4 regions of the Shewanella sp. 492 genome follow, and region 1 is predicted to be linked to each of the others. Evidence: predicted binding sites of a transcription regulator. Region 1 holds the regulator's gene; each other region holds the start of a gene.
What was found. The regulator sigma-54, encoded in region 1, starts transcription at its own class of promoters, with help from an activator protein. The targets are predictions, from matches to a motif close to GTTGGCACGNNNNTNGNNT.
Positions count from the first base shown of each region.

Region 2: AC5YBX_RS05380 (flagellar assembly protein T N-terminal domain-containing protein) is a predicted target of sigma-54. The motif match lies at 3,000-3,018, and genes of this name have one in related genera.
Region 3: AC5YBX_RS11745 (DUF3192 domain-containing protein) is a predicted target of sigma-54. The motif match lies at 4,571-4,589, and genes of this name have one in related genera.
Region 4: flgF (flagellar basal-body rod protein FlgF) is a predicted target of sigma-54. The motif match lies at 3,046-3,064, and genes of this name have one in related genera.

Region 1 covers NZ_CM181702.1:488,821-496,078, reverse strand. Annotated here, with positions in the region: gene AC5YBX_RS02275 (calcium/sodium antiporter) at 1-830, shown strand, start outside; gene AC5YBX_RS02270 (KpsF/GutQ family sugar-phosphate isomerase) at 873-1,850, shown strand; gene kdsC (3-deoxy-manno-octulosonate-8-phosphatase KdsC) at 1,852-2,403, shown strand; gene lptC (LPS export ABC transporter periplasmic protein LptC) at 2,400-2,957, shown strand; gene lptA (lipopolysaccharide transport periplasmic protein LptA) at 2,944-3,483, shown strand; gene lptB (LPS export ABC transporter ATP-binding protein) at 3,480-4,211, shown strand; gene AC5YBX_RS02245 (RNA polymerase factor sigma-54) at 4,343-5,827, shown strand; gene hpf (ribosome hibernation promoting factor) at 5,858-6,145, shown strand; gene ptsN (PTS IIA-like nitrogen regulatory protein PtsN) at 6,148-6,591, shown strand; gene rapZ (RNase adapter RapZ) at 6,588-7,258, shown strand, end outside.
Region 2 covers NZ_CM181702.1:1,211,789-1,219,046, reverse strand. Annotated here, with positions in the region: gene flgA (flagellar basal body P-ring formation chaperone FlgA) at 1-389, shown strand, start outside; gene flgM (flagellar biosynthesis anti-sigma factor FlgM) at 511-834, shown strand; gene AC5YBX_RS05395 (flagella synthesis protein FlgN) at 841-1,266, shown strand; gene AC5YBX_RS05390 (LPP20 family lipoprotein) at 1,461-1,907, opposite strand; gene AC5YBX_RS05385 (FlgO family outer membrane protein) at 1,904-2,527, opposite strand; gene AC5YBX_RS05380 (flagellar assembly protein T N-terminal domain-containing protein) at 3,133-4,290, shown strand; tRNA gene AC5YBX_RS05375 (tRNA-Arg) at 4,368-4,443, shown strand; gene AC5YBX_RS05370 (hypothetical protein) at 4,657-5,484, shown strand; gene AC5YBX_RS05365 (helix-turn-helix domain-containing protein) at 5,624-5,812, shown strand; gene AC5YBX_RS05360 (hypothetical protein) at 5,796-6,161, shown strand; gene AC5YBX_RS05355 (hypothetical protein) at 6,161-6,469, shown strand; gene AC5YBX_RS05350 (replication endonuclease) at 6,462-7,258, shown strand, end outside.
Region 3 covers NZ_CM181702.1:2,647,791-2,655,048, reverse strand. Annotated here, with positions in the region: gene hmpA (NO-inducible flavohemoprotein) at 1-79, shown strand, start outside; gene AC5YBX_RS11770 (4'-phosphopantetheinyl transferase family protein) at 465-1,454, shown strand; gene queF (NADPH-dependent 7-cyano-7-deazaguanine reductase QueF) at 1,677-2,534, opposite strand; gene syd (SecY-interacting protein) at 2,595-3,257, shown strand; gene AC5YBX_RS11755 (Zn-ribbon-containing protein) at 3,372-4,145, opposite strand; gene AC5YBX_RS11750 (hypothetical protein) at 4,145-4,480, opposite strand; gene AC5YBX_RS11745 (DUF3192 domain-containing protein) at 4,596-5,000, shown strand; gene AC5YBX_RS11740 (DUF2789 domain-containing protein) at 5,142-5,372, opposite strand; gene AC5YBX_RS11735 (GNAT family N-acetyltransferase) at 5,645-6,295, shown strand; gene AC5YBX_RS11730 (Mpo1-like protein) at 6,288-6,602, shown strand.
Region 4 covers NZ_CM181702.1:1,220,578-1,227,835, reverse strand. Annotated here, with positions in the region: gene AC5YBX_RS05455 (flagellar basal body P-ring protein FlgI) at 1-757, opposite strand, end outside; gene flgH (flagellar basal body L-ring protein FlgH) at 769-1,446, opposite strand; gene flgG (flagellar basal-body rod protein FlgG) at 1,456-2,244, opposite strand; gene flgF (flagellar basal-body rod protein FlgF) at 2,255-2,998, opposite strand; gene flgE (flagellar hook protein FlgE) at 3,185-4,546, opposite strand; gene flgD (flagellar hook assembly protein FlgD) at 4,609-5,391, opposite strand; gene flgC (flagellar basal body rod protein FlgC) at 5,402-5,821, opposite strand; gene flgB (flagellar basal body rod protein FlgB) at 5,824-6,222, opposite strand; gene AC5YBX_RS05415 (CheR family methyltransferase) at 6,370-7,203, opposite strand.

The sequences.
Region 1 (7,258 bases):
TTGTTGCCATGGGCAGCTCGGCGCCGGAAATGTTTGTCGCCGCGACGGCATCAATGGAAGGTATGACCGATACCGCCATTGGTAATGTACTAGGCTCAAACGTTGCCAACATCAGTTTAATTCTCGGGCTCACCGCACTACTGGGTGCCATCTCCGTTAGCTCGCAAACTTTAAAGCGTGAAATTCCGATGATGCTGGCCGCCACTGTGATTGCTGGGTATTTCCTACATGACGGCCAACTGACCCGCATTGAGGGCGTGGGCCTAATGCTGCTGTTTTTAGCCTTAATGGGCTACCTGATTTGGCACGCCGTCAGCAATAAAGAAGCCGATCTATTAGCCGATGAATCCGATAGCGAAATCCCCAAAGATGTCCCAACAATCAAAGCCATACTCTGGTTAGTCGTCGGTATTATTTTACTCCCCTTATCGGCCGACTGGATGGTCGATGGCGCCGTGGGTATCGCTAAAGCGTACCACTTATCGGATCTGGTGATTGGTCTCACCATTATAGCCGTTGGTACCAGTCTGCCAGAATTAGCCGCCTGTGTTGCCGGAGTACTGAAAAAAGAAGATGATTTAGCCATAGGCAACATCGTCGGCTCCAATCTATTTAATATTTTAGCGGTATTAGCACTGCCTGCACTGATTGCACCTGGTGCTGTCGATGCCGCCGCCAGCACGCGAGACTTTTACATGGTGTTGGCGACCAGCAGTGCCTTAGCCATACTAATCCTACTAACGGGTAAGTCGCGTCAGCTCAAACCTTGGCACGGCGGAGTGTTATTGATGAGCTTTGTTGTTTATCAGGTGCTGGTTTTTCAATCCTAATTGCAGGTCTAGCCCGAACTGATTTTTTAAAGAGAGAACAAGATGGTAGATGCAGATCAACTACGTCAATGGGGGCGTAATGTTATCGATATCGAGCGCAATGCCCTCGATAATCTTTATCAATATGTCGATTCAAGCGAATTTGCCAAGGCATGCCAGTTAATTCTGAGTTGTACTGGTAAGGTGATCGTGATGGGCATGGGTAAATCGGGCCATATTGGCAACAAGATTTCTGCCACCTTAGCCAGCACTGGCACCCCCGCCTTCTTTGTACATCCTGGCGAAGCCAGCCACGGTGATCTTGGCGTACTGAGTGAAAATGATATTGTACTTGCTATCTCCAACTCGGGTGAAGCCAGTGAAATTTTAACCTTGATGCCGGTGATCAAACGTATGGGGCTGCCAGTGATTGCAGTAACGGGAAAGCCCGACTCCAATATGGCAAAGCATTCGATGGTGCATCTGTGTATCGACGTACCAGAAGAAGCCTGCCCACTTGGGCTCGCGCCGACCTCCAGTACCACTGCAACCCTAGTGATGGGCGATGCCCTTGCCGTGGCTCTATTGCAGGCTAGAGGCTTTACTAAAGATGATTTTGCGCTATCGCACCCCGGTGGCAGCTTAGGCCGTAAATTGCTACTAAGGGTCAGCGATGTGATGCACAAAGGCGATGAACTCCCCATAGTACCCCAACACATCTGCATTACCGACGCATTGTATGAGATCTCTAAAAAAGGCCTCGGCATGACCGCCGTGATCGATGACAATGGCGTATTGGTTGGCATCTTTACCGATGGCGATCTGCGCCGCGTGATCGATGCCGAAGTCGACCTTAGAAACACCTCCATCAGCCACGTTATGACCCAAGGCTGCGTGACCGTCAGCGACGGCATTTTAGCCGCTGAAGCGCTTAACATAATGGAAGAAAAGCAGATTAATGGCTTAATTGTGACTAACCTTCAACAGCAACCCATTGGCGCACTCAATATGCTCGATATGGTTAAAGCAGGAGTGATATAAGATGCCACATCAAGGTTTTTACGGCCCTATCGCTGACTCAGTCTGGCAAAAAGCTAAACAGATTAAACTACTGATTTGTGACGTAGACGGCGTGTTTTCTGACGGGCTGGTTTATATGAGTAACTCTGGCGACGAGCTAAAAACGTTCCATACTCGTGATGGCTATGGCGTTCGCTCGCTACTGACTAGCGATATTGCCGTGGCGATTATCACCGGACGTAAATCGAAAATTGTCGAAGACCGTATGACGGCCCTTGGCATTAGCCATATTTATCAAGGGGTCGACAACAAGCTCATCCCCTACCAAGAGCTTCTGGCACGCTATCAAGTCAGCCCACAACAGGTGGCCTATATTGGCGATGACATGGTCGACCTACCCGTAATGCAACAAGTCGGCTTGTCGGTGTGCGTCGCCGATGGTCACCCTTATGTTAAGCAGCATGCCGATATGGTCACCCATATTAATGGCGGCCATGGTGCGCTACGTGAATTAACCGACCTTATTTTGCTAAGCCAAGATAAGTTTGAATCGGCTCACGGTATGAGCATATGAATAGAGTCACCCTGGCGATTATCGCGTTTTTTGGTACCGCTTTAGTGCTCTATTGGCAGGTGCAGACTAAGCAAGGATCACAAGCGCTGTTGCTCGACGCGTCCGATCGTCCAGATTATGTGATTAACAACATTAATAGCGTGCAATACGACGAACAAGGCAAACTTAATAGCCGCGTCTCGGCTAGCCATATGGAACACTATGCCGAGCGTAATATGACCTATTTTACCCAGCCTACTTATCTGGTCTATCCCGATAACGGCGATGCTCAGTGGCGGTTGCGCTCGGCTCGGGGTACATTAGACAAAGACAGTGGCAAAGTCATCTTGGAAAATAATGTCATTATTGATGCCATTAGCCCTGAAGAGCCCATCCAAACCATAGAAACCAACTACATGGAATTGGACCTCAACACCATGATCATGACATCCGATCAAACCATTCGGATCACCGGTAACGATTTTTTGATTACCGGAAAAGGCTTATATGCCGACCTCAATGCACAAAAAGTACGACTGACGAGCCAGGTAGAAGGAACATATGAAACTAAATAATCTTATTCTTGCAGGCCTGTTAACCATGGTTAGCCTGCAGAGTGCGGCGAATGAAACCGACCTGCTGCAAGAGGTTAAGATTTCAGCCGCAAGCCAAGAAGCTGATATTAAAAATAATCAGATTATCTTCAATGGCCCAGTAGAGGTGACTCAAGGCTCCATTAAAATTTTAGCCGATGAATTACGCGCCTTTACCAAAGAAAATAGTAGCGGCAAAATCTTAGTGGCAAAGGGTAAGCCAGCCACTTATACACAGGTGATGGAAAATGGTCGTCCAGCGTCAGCCAGCGCCAATGAGATCCGCTATGAACTGTCGACCCGCACTCTAACCCTAATTGGTAATGCCACCCTCGAACAAGAAGGTAGCCAAGTCACAGGTAATCAAATTCGCTACAACATTGAGCAGCAACAGTTGATAGCCGAAAGTACGGGTAGCGATCGCGTTATCACCATCATTCAACCCGAAAGTTACCAAGACAACAGCAAAAGTCAGCCCCAAGAACAGCCCAAGCAGGAAAAGCAATGACAGAGATGACGCTAAAAGCGGTTAACTTAGCCAAAAGCTACAAAAGCCGCGCCGTGGTACAAGATGTCAGCTTAACCGTACGCACAGGGCAAATCGTCGGCTTGCTAGGGCCTAATGGCGCAGGTAAAACCACCACCTTTTACATGGTGGTCGGTCTAGTCCAGAGTGACAAGGGACGTATTTTTATTGACGATGACGATCTCACTTTAGATCCTATGCATTTGCGCGCCCGCAAAGGGATTGGCTATCTACCGCAAGAAGCCAGTATTTTTCGGAAATTATCGGTACGCGATAATATTATGGCGGTATTACAAACCCGACGCGAGCTCAGTAACGATGCGCGCGAAGAGGAGTTGGAGCACCTGCTAGAAGAGTTTCATATTACTCACATCCGCGATAGTCAGGGGATGGCACTGTCCGGTGGCGAACGTCGTCGCGTCGAAATCGCCCGAGCATTAGCCGCCAATCCTAAGTTTATTTTGCTTGATGAACCCTTCGCCGGGGTCGATCCCATTTCGGTTATCGACATCAAAAAGATTATTGAGCAACTGAAAAATCGTGGCCTTGGCGTACTGATCACCGACCACAACGTACGTGAAACATTGGATGTGTGTGAAAAAGCCTACATTGTCAGTCACGGTAATTTGATTGCCGAAGGAACACCCGATGAGATCTTAGATAACCAACAAGTTCGAGCGGTGTACTTAGGAGAACAATTCAAGCTATAGTTAACGTTATTAGCGCTCAAGGTAAAAGGCTAAACCGCTCTTACCTTGTTAAGTAGATCATTCGCCTTAGCGGTTTAATACCAGAGGCAGCTTTCTCACTTTAGAATTAGAAACAAGGGAATAGCAGTACGATGAAAGCGTCACTTCAGCTCAAAATGGGTCAGCATTTAACCATGACGCCCCAGTTGCAACAGGCCATTCGTCTGTTGCAACTCTCGTCATTGGAATTGCAGCAAGAGATCCAGCAAGCATTAGAGTCTAACCCTCTACTCGAGTTAGACGAGGAGCAAGAAGGCGCCAATATCGACTCAGAACAAGAGCGTAATGACAACTTCGACACCGATTACAATGAGCAACTGCAAGTCGACTCGAGTGAAGACAATTCAAGCTTAGAAACCTCCGACGCACTCAATCAAGACTCTATGCCCGATGAGCTTCCCGTCGACACCACATGGGATGAGGTCTATACCGCCTCACCCAACTCCAGCTCTGGTGCCATGCGCGACGATGACATGCCCTTTCAAGGGGAAACCAGCGAAGGCTTGTATGAACACCTCGAATGGCAAAAAAACCTCACGCCCTTTTCTGACAACGATCTTGCTATCGCCACCGCCATCATTGACGCCATAGACGAGCGCGGCTACTTGACGCAAACGTGCGACGATATTCTCGAAGCCATGGGCGATCCTGAAATCGAACTCGACGAAATTGAAGCGGTATTAAAACGGGTACAACATTTCGATCCTATCGGGATTGGTGCCAGAGACCTCAGCGAATGCCTGATGATCCAACTGGCCCAATACAACCCCGACACCCCGCATATCGACAACGCCAGACTCTTGATCCGTGATTACTTAGATCTTATCGCCGGACGAGACTTTCGCCTATTGATGCGTAAGACCAAGCTGAAAGAGGATGACCTGCGTGAGGCCATAGCGCTAATTCAAACCCTCAATCCGCGCCCGGGGCTGGCCATTACTGCCAGTCGCGACGAATACGTGATCCCCGATGTCACAGTTAGCAAGAAAAAAGGTCGCTGGGTGGTCGAGCTTAATCCCGATAGTATGCCTAAGATTAATGTAAACCAACATTATGCCTCGATGGCACGCAGCACCAAAAACCAAGCCGATGGCCAGTTTATTCGTGGTCACTTGCAAGAAGCTAAATGGTTTCTAAAAAGTTTAGAGAGCCGCAACGATACCTTGCTTAAGGTCACCAACTGCATTGTCGATTTCCAGCAAGGTTTTTTCGAGTTTGGTGAAGAAGCGATGAAACCTATGGTGCTTAATGATATTGCCGAAGCGGTCGAGATGCATGAATCGACCATCTCGCGGGTCACTACCCAAAAGTATATGCACACGCCAAGAGGGATTTTTGAGCTGAAATACTTTTTCTCCAGCCATGTCGGGACCGACGATGGTGGTGAATGCTCTTCTACTGCGATCCGCGCTTTTATTAAGAAGTTAGTCGCCGCAGAAAATCAAAAGAAACCCTTAAGTGACAGTAAGATGGCACAACTGCTGGCAGAGCAAGGTATCCAAGTCGCTCGACGCACGATTGCAAAATATCGTGAGGCGATGTTGATACCGCCGTCAAATCAACGTAAAAGCTTATAATCAACAACTGGAAACCGGAGGAATCACTTTATGCAAATAAATCTGACTGGGCACCACATCGAGATCACCCAATCTCTGCGCAACTATGTTGAAGAAAAGTTTACAAAGCTTGAACGGCATTTCGATCAGATCAATAATGTCCATGTGATATTAAATGTCGAAAAATTGATGCAAAAAGTTGAAGCAAAGTTACATCTCCGTGGTGGGGAAGTATTTGCAACATCAGAGCACGCGGACATGTATGCCGCGATAGATTCCCTGATCGATAAATTAGATCGTCAGGTCATTAAACACAAAGAGAAGCTAATAAAGCATTAACGATGGAACTTAGTACCATCCTGCGGCCGGAGTGCACAACCTGCGCCACTCCGGGCAGTAAGAAAAAGGTACTGGAACTTATCAGCGACTTGGCCGCTGTCCAGTACCCCACCCTTTCCTCTCAAGAGATTTTTGAAAGCCTTTTGGCGAGAGAGAAAATGGGCAGCACAGGTATAGGCAATGGTATCGCGATCCCTCACGGACGGCTGACGAATATTGAGAAGCCAGTCGCCGTATTGATTAAATGTGCTGAGCCAATCGCATTCGATGCAATTGATAATCAGCCCGTCGATATCCTCTTTGCATTATTGGTTCCTTCAGAGCAATGCGAACAGCACCTTAGCACCCTCGCCGCGATGGCAGAGAAATTAAGTGATAAAGCCATCATCAAACAGCTAAGAAAAACCCACGACGAGGCAGAATTGTATCAGGTGATCACCCAATGAAATTGGTAATGGTATCTGGGCGATCAGGCTCAGGAAAATCGGTAGTCCTTAGGGTACTGGAAGATCTGGGTTATTACTGTGTCGATAATCTGCCACTACAGATGATGGACTCACTGCTCAGTCAGCTCAAAGGTCGAAATGAACTCGTAGCCATAAGCGTCGATGTGCGCAACATGCCCAGCGAGGACATTCAGCTGGAGAAGCAGCTAGCTAATCTCCCTAAAGATACCGAAATACTGAGTTTCTTCTTAAACTCATCTGACGATGTGTTACTTAAACGCTACAGTGAAACCCGCAGGTTACATCCACTGTCACGCTCAAAAGCCTCTCTCAAAGAAGCCATTCAACTTGAAGGCAAAATGCTCGAGCCTATCTCTAAGATGGTCGATCACTACATCGACACCTCTACCCTTAACATCTATGATTTAAGCGATAAGGTACGCGAGATCTTACTAGGCACAGTAGACAAGGAGTTAGTGATTAACTTTGAGTCATTTGGCTTTAAATACGGTATGCCAAGTGAAGCAGACTTTATGTTTGACGTGCGTTTTCTGCCCAATCCCCACTGGGAAACGGAGTTACGCCCGCTGACGGGTCTCGACCAACCAGTGCAGCAGTTTTTAAGTCAGCAGCCGCTAGTAAATAAGTTTATTTGGCAGATAGAAAA
Region 2 (7,258 bases), 720 kb from region 1:
TCAGAGTCGATATTCTTTACCCTGTGGTTGTGGCGACACAAACCTTAGGCCCGGGTGATCTGATTAACGCTGAGCAGGTGACACTCGCTTATGTAGAGCAGAGTAATTTACGTGGCCAACAATTTGATGATCCGGCGCAGGTCACTGGCACCCGGGTCAAACGCAGAATTGCCGCCAACCAAACCCTGTTTAGCAGTAACCTTTGCTTTGTCTGCAAAGGCGACATGGTGTCTATTTATGCCCGTACTGCCAATTTTGAGATAAAAACTATCGGTGAGGCCTTACGTGATGGTAACTTAGGCGATAGAATTCAAGTTAGGAATAGTCACTCACAAAAAATGGTAGATGCAAACGTTATCGGGGTCGGTGCGGTTGAGGTTAGAATGTAGTACGACATGACTCACTTTGATGAGCATTTTTTGTTGCTCACCACAAAATTCTACTAAAGCTTTAAAAGTGAGCGCCGATATACAGTTATGTTGATCTCACTAAGTAACGTTGGAACCTATTATGGCTATAGACATAAAGCATGTAAATACAAGCACGAACAATCGAGTCACGTCGCCATCAACCGATAAGTCATCGGCTAAAACTGGCCTGGTATCGCCCGAAACCACTACGGCTAAAACCGTAAAAAGTGACTCGGTATCGATAACTCCTCAGGCGCAGCAACTGCAAAGTGCTCAGGCAAAATTAAACAACTTACCTGAAATCGATACTAAAAAAGTCGAACAGATAAAAGCGGCTATTGCTGAAGGTCGCTATAAGATTGATGCCGACAAACTGGCCAGTAATATTGCGCAGTTTGAAAATGAACTAAAGGATCTTGGCTAAGCTGATATGAACTCAATAATCGACATCATCGCCAATCAACATACGTTATTAAACGACTTAAAACGCCTTATCGAAGCAGAGAAAGCGGCACTCATAGCACAAAGTGCCGATGAGTTGCTAACGCTGGCCGCAGATAAAGCTAAGTTGTTAGATGAGATCAAAGCGGTCGATGTACGATTATCAGAGCACCCCGACAGCGGTAAACTCAGTAGCGATCTTAAGCTGCAAAAATTAGTCGATATAACCAAACAAGTGTTAGCCCAATGTAAGACGCTTAACGCGCAAAATGCTACATTAATCGAACACAGCATGGCCAGTATCAATCGCTTCTCTCAAGCCTTGCAAGCCAGTCGAAACGCATCCAGTCTTACCTACGATGGTAAAGGCAAAACCTCAACGATTTCGACCTTAGGCAATAACCTTAAAGCTTAGGCACTTAATCACAGCGTAGTGTTATCTTGATTCAGCATCGCGCCTAGCTCATGCACCTCGCTTTCGCTACGCAATGACCCAATCTAAAAAACACAACCAAGAGACACAAAAAAGCCTCTAAAATAGAGGCTTTAATATTGCGCAATACATTAAGTCGCTCAATTAAAATGGAGCTCCGTTAAAAGGAAACTCTCTTAGAAGTAAGTCACTTGCTTCACTTTTTGTGGACGATTTTGCTGTTGGTACAAGGCCCACACTTGAGAAAAATCAAGTTCCAGCTCAGTCACATAATGCTCACCCGCCGGGTAACTCTTAACCACTCTGGCGCCGCGTATCACCCCGGTCACCGAAGCTTGAATATTATCATCAGACAACATCCAATCCCTGACTTGGCTCGACGCAGATAACTGCTGGCCGTATACCTGCTCAGCTAACTCACGATAAGCCGCGATTTTGGATGCTTGCATCGCCATTAATACCCGTTGCGACTGCTCTTTGGCCGGTTGTGTCGCTAAGGGGGCGTAGCCGATAGCGGTTAACTTAGGAAACTGCTCAGGCGCTTCTGTTTCCCACTGAATATATCTATCTTGGGAAGCGCAGCCACTTAGCGTCAGCAGTATTGCCATTAACCAGATTCTCATTGCAGCTCTCCTACCATTTGCATGTTACCCTGCCCCTGCATGCTGTGACGGATCAACAAGCCTTGCTTAGACTCCACCCGCTCAGACGCCCTAAGATAACCAGGCAATTCAGCCAAGGTGACACTCGCCGAAGCAACTGATACCACACGATTATTGGTTACATTCACAATACGACTATTGACCACCAGCTCATCAAGCGACAGATTCATGGTCGACACCAAAACATGCTCCACTGGCAAATCGTCCGCAAGTTTACGCCAATCACGACTCAATATAAAATCACCACTGTCGGTCACGCGCACACTTTGTGCCACATTGAGATCGACCAAATTAAATTGATGATCATGCATAGCAGCAATTAAACCTTGCTGTAATTGTAACCCCAAGGGATTAGTGCCACTTAAATTGCCTAACAACACTGGCGTTGTCACCAATAACGGATGCTTAGGTGTGAGTTGATCGTTTTGCCTGATCAGTTCATTAGCCAATTGTTGGCTTAGGTGTAGCACTGCCGATTGAGCAGGCAAAGTATTGCCGCTTGCCAATGACGGCGCAGCAGGCTCATTGCTCGCACATCCCCCCAATAGTAATAAAGATGACAAAAATATCGCTGTACGCATTGCTCTGTCCTGTATAACGCTAAGCAAGGCTTAGCCGGAAAAAATGCACATATAACATGCCGTTTCAATATGAACGCAAGGGCTTGATCGCCGCCCATCTAAGTTAACCGCTAACGATTTAACTGTTGACTTAACCTTTGACGGCGCTGATGCATTAACATCACAACCCGGTCGATACTGACGCAGACGATAACTTTGATTATCGCTATGTCACACGACAAATTCGCGGCGCGTTCGACTGGCATAAATTTAAAATGCAAATTATGAGCCAATAGCTAAGTGCTAACCTAATTACTTATATGGCTATTATGGCATACTAAGTATCTCAGGCATCAGCAATCGCTGTGAGCGCGATAAGACAATAATCAACGCCAAGGTCATAGCAATAGTCACTATGGTTTCCCACCCTATATCGGCCTCAACACGCCAACCTTTAACCCCATTAAGCAAGCAATCGTGCCACAGAGTACATACGGGCATGTATATTGCTTGCTATGATGCCATCTGGCTAATATCGCCCAACAACCGCAAATACTGTCATCATTTTGGCAGTTAATAACGCAGGTTGTAGCGTTTACGTTGTTATTATTGAAAGAGACTTTTACATGAATCGGCTAACCATATCCTTGCTACTGCTCGGTTTAACCCATCTTAATGTGTCAGCACAGTGGATTGAAGCACATGGCGAGGCCAACGTGCTCAACAACAATGTCAATCAGGCGCGCGAAGAAGCCATACAACAAGCCTTAAGTGTTATCACCTTGCAATCGGGTGGCCAATTTACCAGCCAGCAACAGACGCAAAATGGTCAACTGGTACAAAGCCGGTTTTCTATGTCGAACCAAGCCAACATTGCGCGAGTCGAACTGCTCAGTGAGCGCATCGAAAACCAACAAATCACAGTGACATTAAGAGCCGATGTTATCGATGGCGCAGAGCAACAGTGCCAAGTGGAACCATTAAAAGCCGCCATTTTAGTGCCACAGGCATCGATTGCCGATCGTGCGCAGCTCAGATACGGCAATATCGGTCAATTTGAACAGGCACTATCACAACGCTTGGGAAACATCATTCAGCAGCGCAGCAATGCCAGCCTTGCCAACGTTCACGCCAACGAACGCCTCGATATTGAGCAATCGTTAGTTGATGTTCGAGGCTACCGTTTGCCCAGTTGGTTAAGCGACATCACCGACAGTCAATATATCCTACTGCCAGCAATCGTCGATATCTCCACCGATCCCGTTGAAGGCGGATTACTAGGTCTTTGGAATAACTATCCACAACGGCAATTTCATCTAAAGCTATCGCTGTATCATGGTATCAGCGGTGAGCAAGTTTGGAGCGAGCTATATCATTCATCAGCCCCATGGGAGTTTGATCGACAAGCCACAGTGCCGGCAAACAGCGCCCGCTTTTGGCATTCCAGCTATGGCCAACATATTGATGCCGTATTAGCACAAGCCAGTGCCGATATCGATAAAGTGCTTAACTGCAGGCCACTACTCGGACAAATTGTGTCTAAGCAAGACAGACGAGTGATCATCAACCTGGGGCGTAACAACGGTATAAAAGTGGGCGACCGTTTTCAAATTGTATTGCAACAAAACTTACCCGATAGGCTCGACAACATGCGCCCAATCGCCGGGGAAACTCGCGCAACGGTCACCATAGATCAAGTCACGCAGCAAAGTGCAACAGCCTTGCTCGAGCCAAAAAATGGGACGCTAAATATACAAGTAAATGACATTGCGATTAAAATTTAGCGGACAAGCGGCCACTAATTAAGCAACTAAATCTAAAGCCTTTTCATCGAGATGAAAAACAGTATAATCAACAGCGTCTCCCTATAGCTCAACAGGATAGAGCAGTCGCCTCCTAAGCGATCGATCGGGGTTCGAGTCCCTGTGGGGAGACCAGATAGACCCTTTTACTTATAAAACTCAATAACTTACGAATTTAACAAAATCTGGTGCCGCCCCTGTGCCGCCATAGAACAGGCCTTTTTTAGCACTTTTTGTTATAACTTTTTTGAATAACGCCTGTTTTGCTCAGTTAACCTCAGTTGTAGACTTTTCACTCCATTTCTAATAGTTTTGGAATGAATAAAGTAAGGCAAGGAGATTAGCTGCATGAACCCTTTTGAACCTGCGGTAAAGGAGGCAACCAAGCACATTCAAAACCAAATCACACCTCATGATTTATCGAGTAAGAACAATCCCAACCTATATGCCGTTGTAGAATATCTTGTCGCTATTGCTAACTATGATTGGCCGCAAATGCTGTTTAGCCGTCTTCTTCCAACTCTCGACAACGATATGAGTTATGAAGAACTCTTAAATAATCTTGCCAAAATCGAAAATATTCATGTGAAAATTGAACAAATAAACTCTGAAGCTGCTGAAAGTTTCTTTGAGTTATCAACCGCACTCCCAATGGCTAGAAAAGAACCTAATCATAAATTACTGCATGATTTTGCCAGATCGCCGAATCTCCTTTCAGCCTTTACACATCACGAAGATATCACTCAATACTCAGAATTAATTTCAACTCTTGGAACGAAGGAGGCCGATCTTTTACAAGCAGCTCTTTCATGTGAAATGGCTGGCTTGTCAAAACCAGCTGAAATACTAAAGAGAGAGTTTACAGAACGAATGTTCCTATATGGAAATCATTTCTATGTTTATCTAATGATAGGATTAGGAGATATTTTAGGCAGAAAAAGCTCAGTAAAATTAGCAGGAAAGATCGGGAATGACTCTAGACATGCCATAAATAGAAGAGTTAAAGAAGCTGCAATTGAATTGTATAAACAAGGTACATATCAAAATCCTAGACATGCTGCTAAGTCATTACTCCCAAAAGTCTCAGCAATCTCAAAAGAGATGGGCTCATCCCTAGAGTGGGAAATCAATGGCTTTAACCGATTATATGATTGGTTGAGATCGCCAAAAATTTAACCTGCCAATATGCAGCTCTCGCAGCGAGCCGTATACATTTCGCAGCGAGCCATGCATTTCTCGCAGCGAGAACTAAATACTCTCTAACCCCCGTCCCCTAATCTCACTCCTGACTTAATTAAATTAATCAGGAGCTATCATGACAAATTCACTTTTAACCCCTTCTATGGTTGCCGACTATCTCGGCGTAACCGAAGGTACCCTTTCTGTATGGCGCTGCACTGGTCGCTACCCTCTTAGCTTTATAAAAGTTGGTCGTCGTGTGATGTACCGCCAAAGCGATGTTGAAAACTTCATCAACGGGAGGGTTTATGAACACACTGCTTAAATTCGGCGCTATCGTCATCATTTGTTTTTTATCTCATATGTGTGGAATGCTTGATGCATCTACCACAATGCTCAAAGCCTCAATCGGATCCAGCCCGTTAACGGGTACCACAGAGCAATTATCGCCCTTGTACCCGTTAACGGGTACACAAGTCGAAAACGACGCACTTGATTCATCTATGTCCCCGTTAACGAAACATGAACTCGTTAACGGATCGGATGAAAGTAAACCTGTAACCAAGGCTTCGTTACATAACGGGCTGTCAACACCGCAGCTAACAGCAAAGAAACCATCAAAACTGCCAGCACCTGAACATGAAACAACCGCTAATACTGAAGGAGGCAATTAATGGCCGCCTTCACTAACGAGCAAGTTGAGTTCATCCAATGGTTAGCTCAGGGCAATAACATCGATGTCTGTATCGAGATCTGCCCTGACCTTTGCAAGATGACGGGCTTTGAAAGCTATCACGGGCACTTTCAAAAGCGCACCCTTTTTAAATTAAAGTCTCAGGGCTTTATCTTTGAGAGTGTCCATTACATAACGGGAATGCGTTGGTTACGTTGCAGCCTTAACCAACGTGGGCTTAATTGGCTGACAACTCATGCAGAGCAAAGCGGTGATAAAGCGCTGAGCAAGGGGCGCCACAATGCCTAACGTACATGAACATGATAAGCATTGGCTTAAAGGGCGGCTCTACGGCCTACCCTCGCTGCATAAAGCCGCCATAATGCAAGGCTACAAAAAACAACCGTCAAGACGAGAAGCGAACCTCTACGTGCTGCAAACCACCAAGGCCATTGCTAAGGTGTTAGGCAAGGACAGCCATTTTTACAGCGTTAATGTCGAAGACAGAGATCATAAACGCCAGGCTCAATATCATGCTCGTTGCTGCATTAAAATTGCAGCCGCTAGTAACGGCAGTTTACTCAACACTTATAACCGCATTATCCATTACATAACGGGTTATCAAATCACCCCGCCTAAGCTTTCTGAGTCAGTCATTAACAACCTTAAGGCTGACACATTAAACCAAACGGAACTGGCTCAAGTCGTTGGCGTACTCAAACGCGCTAACGATGAGTCGTGGTGGAAGCCAAAACTACGGCGGCAACATAACAGGCAGATTGAAACCATCTCTCGCCTGTTAAACCAAGTGAACAAACATCGGGGAATTTACGCCAGTAATATCACGGTCGATAACTTTAAAACTCAATGGCAAAACAACCAAGAGTTATTAAAAAACACCATCGCCACCAATGAACTCGATTACAGCATGAGCCTTGCTGAACTCTCAAAGCTCAACGTCTCCAACCCAGCCATACGCAAAGCAGAGTTAATGGTTCGCATCCGTGGCTTTGAAGACTATGCCAAACAGATGGGCTATTCCGCTCTCTTTCTTACCATGACAACACCGTCTAAGTACCATAGAAGCTATTCTAAATC
Region 3 (7,258 bases), 1.9 Mb from region 1:
AAAGCGACAATTGTTAGCACTTGGCATAGCGCCTAGTCAGTTGCATTACGAGGTCTTTGGCCCGCATCAAAGCTTGTAATTAATCGCTGCTCGATTGGCTAGATAAAAAATAGGCTAGAAAAATAAAGGGCCCAGCACGTTGAATACACGGCGCTGGTCCCGTCACGTATAGGGGAGCGTCGCTTTCGCTTAATCTTGCTTAAGAGCGCCATTTGTTTTATCTCATTACTTATTTTTATCCCATCACTCATGTTAACCCGCCACTGAGTTTATACAGCGTTTATACCGCCGCTTAATGTAGAGCATCGAGAACACGAGGGAGATGAAGGCAAGGGGAAGTTAAACGTATTAACCTTTCGGTGTGCTTAATCCTTAATTAGTGCTTTTTGCTGCAAACTCATCGCGATTAATGCCACCGGAGGAGGTTATACTAGGGCATATGTTCTCTCATGGTGTTTGCTATCGTGTCCGCATTTGCTTTATCTCAGCCTTTATCGGCAGTGACCCTCTATTTTTGTGATTTGGCGCCTCAAGGGGTAAGGCAAACACAGTTGCAGCAATTGCGCTTTTGGCTACCTGATGACGAGCAAGCCAAAGCCGACCGCTTTATACAGCCTGATGCGCGCGTGAAAGGCTTACTGGTACGCAGTTATTTACGCGCTATATTGTCGCTGTACGCCCGTGACATGGGAGTTGAAATTGCTCCTTCGCAATGGGAGTTTACTTACCTTGATAAAGGTAAGCCTGTGTTGTCCGCGGCTTGTTTCGCCCGTTGTCCGTTATTGTTCAATATCAGCCACAGTGGCGATTATCTGCTGGTGGCCATCGCTCATGCTAACCACTGGCTCTCGCTTGGGGTTGATATTGAGCGCCAACGTGAGAGCACCAATATCTACCCTATTTTAAATCATTATTTCACTCGTGATGAAACCGATAGCCTACTGGATTTACCGCTGGCGCAGCAACGAGCCCGCTTTTTCGATCTGTGGGCGCTTAAAGAGTCATATATCAAGGCTAAGGGCTTGGGGCTAGCATTATCACTTAAATCCTTTAGTTTTGCCTTTGACTCGCGACAGCATGATGATGTTATGAATGCTGAATCAACTTCACTACCAAGGGTTACTCAAACTGAAAATATACAGATAGTTGCTCACCAACAGGACTCAGCGCCAGATAGTCAGTTGCAAGTCGATAATCAAGCGTGTGCAAGCCGTGCTTTACGTGAGGGGATGCAAGCTCAGATTGAGCGCAATATTACCTTGTCGTTTCATGATGAGCAGGGGAAACGGTCGAGCGACAGTTGGCAGTTGGTGTTAGGCCACTTAGATGCGCAGTATCGCTTTGCACTAAGCCTTGAGCGCGCTAAGGCTACAGATGCTCAATCTGAGGCTAAAGACAGACCGATGCTGCTGGCAAGGCATCTGAACGTGCAGCAATTATTACGCTGTTCTTAAGCTCTTTATCATGGGTGTGTTTGTTAGTACGCGGCATTGGCTGTGCGTGAATTCTGTCGCCAAGGATCTAGCGAGTGTTGGATACTGGTGTGGAGTAGAGTAGTAAAAAAGCCCGTTAGTCATACGGGCTTTTTATAAATCAAATCGTTGAGTAGTCACGTCGTTGGGTAATAACCGTCACGGTTATTGGCTTCTCGCTTTTGCTAGCAAGCGGCTAAGTGACTATTGGCGCGCGAGGCGATGGCTCTCCGGTGGATTTTCAAAGTCGCTACGATAAGGGTTAATGTCGAGCCCTCCTCGGCGAGTATAGCGAGCATACACGGTTAATTTAGCGCAGTGGCATAACTTTTTGAGATCCACAAAAATACGCTCAACGCACTGTTCATGAAACTCGTTGTGCTGACGAAACGAAATCAAATAACGCAGCAGTTTTTTACGATCAATCTTAGGGCCTTGATAGCGAATCATCACTGTGCCCCAGTCCGGTTGTGAGGTGATTAAACAGTTGGACTTGAGCAAGTTTGAGGTTAAGGTTTCTGCGACAATACTTTTGTCATCGGTGCTGTCGATAAGGTAGTCGCTGCTAAAATCATAATCATCGACTTCGATATCTAAATCATCGATGCAGGTACCGGGAAGCTCAACGATTCTTTGGCTACCAAAGTGCTTTGGCTCGATAATTTTAACCGAGATTTCTCCTTGAGCACATGCGCAAAGATCGTCAGTTAATGTCTGCTGCACCTGTTCAATGCTGTTGAATTTAGTTTGGTTAAAACTATTGAGGTACAGCTTGAACGACTTAGATTCGATTAAGTTGGCGCTATTCACATCTAAGCAGAACTCGGCAATGGCAACCATGGGTTTACCTTTGGCATTGAGCCATGAAAGTTCATAACCTGTCCAAATATCGGCCCCATGAAATGGCAATTGATGGCCTAAATCAATGGCATCACGATTAAGTTTACGCGGCACGCCCTGTAATAAATTGGCATCGTACTGTGCTTGGTAGCCCGTCGATTTACCTAAGGTTAATTCTGCAAGGGCGGGAGCATCACTGTATGGGTCATGAACTGGTGTCATCGAGTGGATTTCCATGTCAAAATAGCCTTACATTATACTCAAATTTTGGACTGCTGCTAAGTGTCTTCTTTACCTGCTTTAGATAATTTTTTTGACGTTTACCACCAAAGTTATATTGAAAAGCTAGCTGAACCGCCTAGATATTACCCTGAAGGTGAAGATTCTGAGTGCATTTTAAGCGAAGATAAAGCCCATGTGGTGAATCGTCCAGAGGTTGCTGTGCGTTGGCTGGCTGTTGAGCGGCAATCCCCCGGCGGCTTTAATAATATTGAACATGCCTTAGAGTTGAGCCTGCATCACAGCATAAATGCCTTTTATGGGGCTTACTATGCGGCGCCGTTAATGTTTGATTCTGCCTGGGGGCAAGGCGAACTGCTACAGGTGTGGAACCATCAAGATTTTGAATATTTACAGCAAAACTTGATTGGGCATTTAATGATGAAGCAAAAATTGAAACAGAGTCCCACCTGGTTTATTGGTGTGCTTAACGAAGGCGATCAGATGTTGGTGGTCGATAATAATGACGGCAGTGTCTGGCTGGAGATCCCTGGGCAGGTGCCTCATCAACGGTTAGCCGAGAGTTTAAATGAGTTTATCGATGCGTTATCTCCCAGAGTATGCCCGCCGGTTAAGCATATTGAAGAGTCTCTGCCCGAGCTTGACCATCCGGGGATATGGCAGCGGATTAAAACCATGTGGGCCAATCTCAGAGGTAAAAGCTAAAGGTTTATGTTGCAGGCTAACGTTAACAGTACTGCTAAGTCAATCTGGCTCATCAATGTATGCCCCATTGATGAGCCTGTTGAGGTGAGTTCACTAAAGCTATTTTTTAAATAGTTAAAGGTGATCCCATGAGATGTTAGAGACAATACGGCAGTCATCACACCGAAAGTGGAACATATCTAATAAGGGCTCATCGAGTAACCAGTCTTGATTGCCACAGCGCGGGCATGGCCGTTGTTGCTCAGACGCTAAACTTTCGCCCCCAACGCGATATAAGTAATAGTAGGTGGGGATGTGTGTTAGGTATTCAACGCGGCCGCGCAGATCCCAACCTCGTCTAAACAGGTCGCTGTCGCTCGAGGTTAACTCTTCAAGTGCGGCAAATTCGGCTTTGGTGGCCGCAGCCATCTGCAGTTCATCACAGGCTTGCCATTCAGTTTGCCATTTAATGATACGTTTATGATCGCCATTAAAGGTGGCTGGGATCTGGTATAGCGGGATAGGTTGTAAGGTATCACCGTTGCGAAGTGGGGAGCACATATGCACGTAACTGGTGTAAATTAGCTGCCAACTGGGCGTCTCTGTACTGGTCACTTCTGAATTGATATCTTGGCCGATATACTTTTCGCGAGGGTGCAACAGTTTTGCTTCGGTCAGCTGAGCTAAGGCGTGCTCGACCCATGGGCTATTATAGCGTTTTGCTAGGCTGCTTTTTTCTGGCATCAGCAGACGTACGCGAAATTCCCCGTCATTAAATGCCACGGCAAATTCGCGCCCAAGGACTTGGCCGTTAGCACGGTAAGCTTCGAGAAGCCCATTGATAGCCTGTTCTGCTGCGGTGATGGTGGTGTTATCGAAGCATTCAAATCTTAATTCCACGACGTGCATTAATGGTTATCTCGCTGTGTGAGTTTGGCTTCTAGGGCGGAGATCCTATTGATTAACTCCTGTTGCTGTTGTGTTAAGGCATGCACTTGTTGCTGCAATTGCGCTAAGGCGGTCTCGGCACTGGCGGACTGCTCTACCACGGCGGGCAGGTGATAGCTTGCATCAAGCGCCGCCACTTCTTCCTTAGATAACGCCTTAAAACGTTGTATGCCTTGAATGAGCACTGGCATAGGCAATGCGTTTCCCAGCTTTGATTTTATCAGTGCCAGACTAGGTGTCTTGCCGGAGTCGACAATCGCTTTTGCCACTGCAACGACCTGTTCGATCGGAGTCATAATGAGTGAAATTCCTTACTTTTTAGCAATTATGGTATCCATTAAAAGAACCGACCAAATAAAAAACATTATTATTCATATAGATAGTTGTTTGGCATGCACTTTGCTGTAATTAATGTCGATTATAATAGATAAACAGGGAGTTAAAGTGAAAACAAAATTACTGAGTTTGATTATTTTGACAGCATCAACCATTGGAATGTCAGGTTGTGTGATCAATATTGGCGACGAAGAGGGCGGCTGGGATAAGGGCCATAGCTGGCAAGCCACGCAAGCACAAAATCGGGAAAATTTGTCGAAGTTGGCCATCGGCATGAATAGAGAGCAAGTGATTTCACTAATGGGCACGGCTGATTTTACTGAAGCCTATGTTAAACAAGGCCAAGAGGTCGCCATACTCTATTATCGTACCCAGCGCATCAGAGGAGATGGTACGACTACTAAAGATGAATGTACGCCGATAGTCTTAGCCGATAACAAGGTTACTGGTTGGGGCGATGCGGCCTATGCTAACCTCTAAGCATGGCTACTCAGTTAAAGGGTTAATCATCTTGATCCCGCTATACGTCACATGGCGAAATGATAAAGGCCATAACGACTATTAGACACTTGGCTCGTTATACGATATCGAGCCAAGTCTATCTACTCTTTACCTGCAAGTTTATGCTCTTAACTGCGCATCTAGCTGATCGATCACCTCTGTCCACTGCGCATCTTCTTCGAGTGATTCTTTAATAAAATGGCGTTGAGATGGGTTCCAAAAGTCGGCGTTAGCAATATGGATATTGTCTGCCATTTTGTGTTGCGCAATAAAGTCTGCTATCGCCTGATCGCTATTAGGTAGTCCTAGCTGTGCAAATAAACTATTGAGATTGGGTGTAGTGATATCCATTTTGGGCTCCTTAATTAATATCGAATCAGTTCATTGAGTATGGAACAAAATGATTAAGTTACTGAAATATTATGAACCTGTTTGTCAGTACCCTATGCACTGTAGCCTGCAGCGCGTAATCAGTATGCCAGTAAATTATCTACTGAAAATTTTTATTACATTTCGAAGTGGATGCAGATATTAGTCAGATTAGGCGGACAAAGATTATGCTTTGCACTAATTAACACTTTTGTTACATTGGAAAGGTTGACCGCTAATTTGGACATTCAGAAATGAATAGCAAAGCCCCCATACAGACCCTCAATGGCTATAAGGCTGTATATTTAACCGCTGAAGATCTTCGCATCGCCGCTTCCATCTTATATAACGCTTACCATGATGATGCTTTTTTTATGGCCGCTTTATATCAAGGCGACAAAGCGCAATATGAACAAAAGTTGCGCGGGGCAATTCGCGAAGAATTACATACATTGTGGCAAGAAGAGCAAGCGTTAATTGGCCTGTTTGATGATCAAAGACTTGTTGGGTTAGTGTGTATTGTGACTCAGCAAGTGCCTCTGGGTGAAGCACGATATTGGCATTGGCGACTAAAAATGTTAATCAGTACTGGCTGGCGCTCAACTCAAGCGTTAATGAACAAAGAAGACTCCATTCTAGAACACTTACCCAGTACTCATTGTGGTATCTTGCAATTTATTGCGTTGACACCAACAGAACAAAATAAAGGCTTAGGAGTGTGGTTAGTCGAGGCGGTGATTAGTTGGTGTGATGAACAACCAAAGCTTGATGGCATTGGTGTGTTTGTAACCGAAGATAAACATGCTCATCTGTTTTCCAAACTGGGGTTTGCCGCAATAGAAAGCTTGGATATCGACGGTGTAGAGGGCGAACTGTTATTTTATCGCAGCGCCGAAAGTGAATAAGCCTTTACACCGTTTTAGCGATTTTTACCCGTTTTATTTATCACAACATCAGCATCCTATGTGTCGTGCGCTGCATTATGTTGGTAGTACTTTGGTATTACTATTAATCGCCTTAGCAATCTCACTGGGTAACGTTTGGGTGTTATTACTGCTTCCTATTGTGGGCTATGGTCCAGCTTGGCTAGGACACTATGCTTTTGAGCATAATCGCCCCGCGACGTTTACTCACCCAATATACAGTTTTTTGGCAGATTGGCTGATGTTTACGCAGTGGGTAAAATCGTTATATAAAATTAAACCCAAATAACAAGAATAGCTTGGGCTAATGGCTTTTATCGAGCGAATTGCTTTGTGGCGGTTAACTCCTTATCTCTCATCTAGATGTAAGAGATCTCTTACAATGATGTGAGTGATTAACTTTTTCATTGAGTGTTTTATGGGGTTTTTACATAGTAAGCTTTTATAAAACAATGGCTTAAATTATATTTTTTTGCAGGTTATCCCTAGCATGTTGAGTATGATTGTTTTTATCATCGTACGCTAGAACAAAGCTTGGCCTTATAATAACCGCAGTTAAGGAATTGAGCTTAAGTCACACCTTAAATGACTTCAGGATGAAGTGCTTGGGACATGGTGATGGATGGAGTCAGGATGCACTCTAGTGACATGGGATGTGACAATAAGGAATAACGACTTAAGTCTTTAGTACAAGGATTGTCTTGCTGGATGCACCAATGCTTAATGGAATGAGCGGTTCAGTTAAACGGAATAATTGAACTCAGGAAAAACAGCTAGGATGTTAAAGGATCTGTTTGGAGCTGGCAGGATGCCGCAGCATTAGGGATGAAGCAGGGAGCAGTGTGATAGCAGGAAGGCTAACAAAAGTATACTAGGCGCACTTTTTAGTGCGCCTTTTTCTTTGGTTAAATATAGGCCTGCTCTCGTCATTGCATGTTGGCCTTC
Region 4 (7,258 bases), 730 kb from region 1:
TAACCTTAGCCGACTCTGATGCGGGCTCAACGTCGATATTTTCCAGCGTGGCTAAAAATGACACCCGTTGTGACACATCGCGCGGTGCACTCACTTGTACCGAAGCGGCATCAAGCGCTCGGGCCATACCTGGGCCAAGCAAGCCATTGATGGCATCGGCTAAGCGTTTAGCCGTTGAGAAATCAGCGCGGCGTAAGTTAAACGTCAGGTGATCGCCAGTTGAAAATGGCGTCGCTACCGTGCGCTCAACAATCGCGCCGTTGGGAATACGCCCCACGGTTGGGGTATTTTGGATGACTTTTGAGCCATCGAGCCCTTCGGCACTAAAGCCACTGACCACCATGCTGCCTTGAGCGATGGCGTAAACATTACCATCGACCCCTTTTAGAAAGGTTTGTATTAAGGTGCCGCCGCGCAGGCTTTTGGCTTCACCTAAGCTCGATACGGTAACATCTAAGGTTTGCCCCGGTTTAATAAAGGGCGGCATATTGGCGTGCACGGCAACCACCGCGACGTTTTTAATCTTGGGTCGAAAGTTATCCGGTAGATTGATACCGAAATTTTTCAGCATGGTTTTAAATGTCTGCTCGGTATAACGGGTCTTTTCACCGGTACCGGGCAAACCCACCACGAGACCATAACCAATGAGTTGGTTATTTCTCACCCCTTGCACATTGGCAATGTCTTTAATGCGCTGGGCAAAGCTTATTGAAGAAAACAGGGTCAGAGCACAAAGTAAAATAATTTTAACTTTCATGATATTACTTCCTAAAAAGGCCACCAATCACTCATGAAAAATTTCCCTAACCAACCCACTTTTTGTGCATCGGCAAAGGTGCCTGTCCCACTGTATTGAATGCGCGCATTAGCAACGCGTTGCGAGTCAATGGTGTTGTCGGGACGAATATCTTGCGAACGTACAATGCCGGTCACCCGCACAAATTCATCGCCGTTATTGATGGTGATCCATTTCTCACCGCGGATCACTAGGTTGCCATTATTGAGCACCTGCATCACATTGGCCGAGATACTGCCTGACAGGCTATTGCTCTGATCGGCGTCTGACTCTCGCTTGGTGTTAAAGCTGTCTTTATAACGTAAATCGATAGGTACGCCTTTGATGGTGACATTGCCGCCACCAGCATAAATGGGGTCAAGACTAAGATCTGAGCCTTTTTTAATCTCATTATTAGCGCTCTTGGACGCTTGGGTCGACTCTTGCAAAATCACCGTGATGATGTCGCCCACTTTTAACGCCTTGATATCGGAATACAATCCCGATGCCTGACTGTCTTGATACATAGATCCCGTTGCCGCCACCTTGGTTGGCGGGGCTTCTGGGTAAACGGGCGCATAATAAGGGTCATCAGCAATCGGCTTATTATTGCTAGTCGAGCTACACCCCGCTAAGGCGATGGCTGCCACCAGCATGAGATACTTAGTCATATTAAGCCTCTACAAATTCTGGTTAACGTAAGACAACATCTGATCGACGGCTGAGATCACTTTGGAGTTCATCTCGTAAATTCGCTGACTCTCAATCAAGTTAACCAGCTCTTCGGTTACATTCACGTTAGAGGTCTCCAATGCACCTTGACGAATCGCGCCCATGCCATCTAAAGAGGCCGTTCCTTGAATCGGTGCACCGCTCGCGCCAGTTTCGGTGTAGAGGTTTTGCCCCATAGGATCTAACCCACTTGGGTTAATAAAGTCGGACATGGCTAACTGGCCCACCACTTGGTTTTCGGCCGCACCCGGAGTTTTTACCGAGACCTCCCCTTCTGCCGACACTGTGATACTGGTGGCGTCATCAGGAATGGTGATCGCTGGCTGCAACACATAACCTGAGCCAGGGGTAACGATTTGACCAGTATCATCTAGGGTGAACTGGCCATTACGTGTATAGGCCGCGGTGCCATCTGGCATCTGCACTTCAAAAAAGCCGGGGCCTTCAATCATTAAATCGAGTGAGTTATCCGTGGTTAACATGTTGCCTTGGGTGAACATCTTTTGCGTCGCCACCACTTTGGTACCCGCACCGATATTCAGGCCATTGGGCAATTTGGTGTTAGAGGCACTGATGCCACCAGCTTGGTTAACCGTTTGATAAAGCAAGTCTTCAAATACGGCGCGGCTTTTCTTGTAGCCAATGGTGCTCGCATTAGCCACGTTGTTAGAGATAACCGAAATATCGGTTTGCTGAGCATCTAAGCCTGTTTTACTGATCCATAACGCGGGATGCATAATCTATCTCCTAACTAATGCGCATTAATGTCGAAGAGGCTTGATCCATCTCTTCGGCCGTTTTCATCATCTTGACCTGCATCTCAAACTGACGCTGCAAATCGATTAACGACACCATTTCATCGACAGCATTCACATTACTGCCCTCAACGGCGCCACTCTCTACAAACACCTGCGCATTGGCAGGTGCGATTTCGCCAGAGATTTGACGGAACAGGCCATCTTCTCCGCGCATTAAATTTTGGTTACCTGGGTTAACGAGCTTGATCCGGCCAACCTCTTCAATCACTTCCGCTGTCGCCCCTAAAGGGCGCACCGAAATAATGCCATCTTGGGCAATTTCTATTTTTTCGATAGGCAGAGGTAATACGATGGGACCGGCATCCCCCATAATGGGATTACCACGGTCGTTTCGCAGCAAGCCGGTGTTATCTATGCTTAAGCTGCCTGAGCGGGTATAGGCTTCGCCACCGTCGGCACTCTGCACGGCAATCCAACCATCGCCTTTAACGGCAATATCCAGATCGCGGCCTGTGGTTTTTAGCGGTCCGCTGGCAAAGTTAGCCGATGGGCTTTCTGTCATCGAAAACACCCGTGTCGGCAAACCTTCACCAAAGGCTTGCATAGAGCGAGATTGTTCTAAGTCTGACTTAAAACCATCGGTATTGGCATTAGCAAGGTTGTTCGCACGTACCGCCAGCGAATTCATATTCTGCTTGGCGCCACTCATGGCGACATAAAGTAATTTATCCACTTGCTGCTCCGTCAATGTTTCAACTAAAACTGTCGTATCACAGTACAAAGCAAGCATCGTGCCAATAGCAAAAATCAATGAGAATGGAAGATCAATGGGATGCGAAGATAAATAATACGAAAAGAGGAGCAGTTCAACGAAAAGCGGCAGTGTGTTGCCGTTGCGGCAACACACTTAAGTCAAGCATTAACGGATCTGGAGTACCGTTTGTTGCAACGTATTATTGACCTCTAAAGTACGCGAGTTAGCCTGGAAGTTACGCTGCGCAGAGATCAAATCAACCAGCTCGGTGGTCAAATCAACGTTGGATTGCTCTAATGCTGACGAGCGAAGTCCACCAAAGGTACCGCTATTAGCCTCACCGGCTAACGCTGGGCCTGAATCTAAACTAGCCTTCCACGACGTATTACCCACCTGCGTTAAGCCTTGCTCATTAGAAAAACGGGCCAACGCCACGCGGGCTAAGGCTACCGTAGATCCGTTACTGTAACTGGCATTAATCAAGCCATCGACACCCACTTCTACATTGGTTAAGCGGCCAACAGTGGTGCCATCTTGGCTCAGCTCAGTCACCTCAAAAGCTGATGAATATTGCGTCGGATTATTAAAGTTAAGCGTTAGGGTTTGCGCGCCGTCAGTACCCGGGCCTAAGACATTAGCCCCGCCCACACCAAGCGCTTCGGTCTGTACTACGGCAGGGTCGCTACCGGTATAGGTGCCAGTATCGTTAAAAGACAATACAGAGCCTTTCCAACCACTGGCATTTTCGGCATTACCTGTCGCATCGGCAGTACCATCACCAGTGGTATCTCGCCCATAAGTCCCTACAGGGCCTGCAATATCGACCTGTTTACCATCGACGGCATAAAACGCCACCCAATTACTCTCACCATTGTGCGCCGCTTCTGGCGGGCGAACAAAGTAAGTGGTTAAAATCTGTGGCTCACCTAAGGAGTCATATATGGTCACAGATGTCGAATTATTAAAGGTCTCGGGCTTAGTGGGATCGAAATTCGCTGGATCGAGCGTATCTTCAGCGGCATTCAGGTTCATCTGAATGCCCACATCATTAGTCTTTTGTGGTTGACCTGCCGTATCGGGAATTTGCACAGGCTTAGTCGTGGTTAAACTCACTGATGTTGAATTGCCATCTTTATCGACTGGAAATGTCTGCAAGAAGTTACCTGACGAATTAACCAAATAGTTATTACCATCGACTTTAAACGCTCCCGCGCGGGTATAAGACATATCTTGCGAGCCCAATTCAGATGAGGTCACAAAAAAACCACCACCATTAATCGCCATATCGAGCGCGTTATTGGTAAACTGCATACTGCCTTGGTGGAACTGCTGCGCCACTTGTGATGTGGTCACGCCGCCACCGACTGTGGTTTTACTGTTAGCAAAAATCGAGTTGGCATACACATCGGCAAATTCGGCGCGAGACTCTTTAAAACCAACCGTGTTAACGTTAGCGATATTGTTGGCCGTGGTATTAAGATCTTTTTGGGCTGCTGAGATACCGCTCAATGCAATGTTAAATGACATAAATCACCTCATTAAAAATTTTATTCGTTGTCGTGGACGTTATGCCCTAACGTAAGCTTTATCTAGGTTTCAGAGACGGCGAGTACATCACCAATCTTGATACCCCCTATGCCCCTAAGGTTTAAAATTGCGCCGGTACTGGCTGTACCTAATGAGACGCTGGTTACATGTGCGTAGGTTGATACGGCGAGGTCTTCACTTTGACCATCCACTTTGCCAGATGCCTTAATCGAATAATTGCCACTTGCCACCGGCTCGCCATTTTTATCTAGCCCATCCCAGCTGACATCAATATTGCCGCCTGCGCTGCCATCGACGGTAAACGTCTTGATGAGCTGACCTTTTTCATCTTCGATGCGCACGGTAATGTCATCGATAGCCTCTGGCGTACTGATGATCCCTTTTAAGTGCGGATCTTCAGCAGAAATATGGCCGGTATCAGAGGGGATAAGCACTTTCTGCCCAACGAGCCCTGAGGCTTGTAGTGCCTGACTCGAGGTCATCACAGCATTAAGGTTAACAATCTCCTCATTAAGCTTGCTGATCCCATCGACGGTCGAAAATGAGGCCATCTGCGCGATCATTTGGTCATTATCCACCGGCTTAAATGGATCTTGCATCGACAACTGTTGACTCAATAAAGAGAAAAAATCGTCTTGTGTCAGCTCCTGATTATTTGCCTCAGGAATCGATGACTCCTCAGGTAAGCGAATACCATCTAGAAACGGATTTCCCGTAGACTCGGTGATGGCACTGGTTCTGCTGTTTGCTTGCGGTGTGATCTGCCCACTTTGCTGTTCACTGCTCAGGGGAGACTGACTGCTTAACGGATTAATGAGGCTCACTCATTACCTCCTAAGATTTGCCGATTCGCAAAGTCTGTTGCAGCATAGACTTGGCCGCTTCAGCAACTTGTACGTTCATTTGGTACGAACGCGATGCAGAGATCATGTTCGCCATCTCCTCCATCACATTCACATTGGGTTTATAAATAAAGCCGTCGGCATCGGCCAACGGGTGATCAGGAGAATATTCTTTCTGCAGCGGCTTATCACTTTCAACAATGTCCGCCACTTTGACCGACTGTGAGGTTTGTTGCTGATGACTCGCTTTGGCCATTTCCGCTTCAAATACAGGATGCCGAGCACGGTAAGTCTGGTCGATGCTACTGGAAACCGAATCGGCATTGGCAATGTTACTTGCCGTGGTATTAAGGCGGATAGATTGCGCCGACATACCCGATCCTGAAACATCAAAGATATTAAATAAGCTCATCATTAATTTCCTTTAAGTGCTTTTTTCAGCCCAGCAAATTTACTGTCAAGAAAGCCTAACGACATCTGATACTCTAAGGCGTTTTGCATAAATTCAGATTGCTCTTGCTGAATATCGACGGTATTACCATCACCCGTATCCGGCTGATTGGGCACGCGATAACTCACATGTTGCTGACTTAAAGCCGCTAAATCGAAATGACGTTCGTCACTGCGGCTCATGGCTAAACCGCCTTGTCGAGTACGCGCCGCTTGCAGCGCCTTATCAAAATCGAGATCTTTAGCTTTATAATGAGGGGTATCGGCATTGGCAATATTAGATGAGATCACCTGCGCACGCGTTGAACGCACACCCAAAGTGAATTGATGTACACCTAATGCTTTATCAAAACTGATCGCCATAAAATTGCCTCCTCATACAGATACCAACAAGAAAGCAATTGTTATGCCAAGCAAGATGTAAACGAGCAGAGAGTGATGAATAAAAAACCAGAACGATAAAAAATGCCAGCTTATTGCTGGCATTTTAGCTAACTGAGGTGATTAAGGTTAACCACGCTTTTGATAATAGATGCCAGGATTACAGCGCACCATCTCAAATTCTTCGGTTAATCCGGCAATCGACTCTGAAGCGCCAAGGAATAAGATCCCTTTGGGGTTCAAAGCGGCAGCAAATTGCCGCAATATTTTGGCCTTTGCCTCAGGTGCAAAGTAGATCAGTACGTTGCGGCAAAATATAATGTCAAATTTACCCAGTAAGGTATAACTTTCAAGCAAATTATGGGCTCTGAAATTAACCAGACGTTTTACATTATCGTTAAGCACCATAGAGCCAGGGGTTGTGGGTGCAAAAAATTGTCGTTTACGCTCATCAGATAAACCGCGCGCCAGCGCTAAATTATCATATTGCGCCGCCTTACACTTATCGAGCATGGATGGCGAGAGGTCGGTGGCCAGTATCGATGCACTCCCCGGTAAAGCCCCCGGCTTACGCTGCTGATATTCTAAAATGGTCATGGCTAACGAATAGGGCTCTTGCCCAGACGAACACGCTGCCGACCATATTTTGAGTGGCCGGCCTAAGCGGGTATATTCTGGCAATAAGTTATTTGCCAGTAACTCGAACGGATAACGATCCCTGAACCATAAGGTTTCGTTAGTGGTCATCGCATCGATAACCTCTGCTCTTAACTGCCGCTCCGTCGGCTTCATCGAATGTTTAACCACCTCAGATAACGAGGGAAGATTATATTTCCCCATTAACGGTGCCAAGCGACTACGAACTAAATATTGCTTATTTTCACCCAGCACGATCCCGCTGTGTTGTTCCAGAAATAACCTAAATTGGTTGTACTCAGCTTCAGCAAGTGATTTATTTGGCACCTAGATATCCCAATCTCAAAAAAATAAAACAGGCTACAACATACACTACTATAGC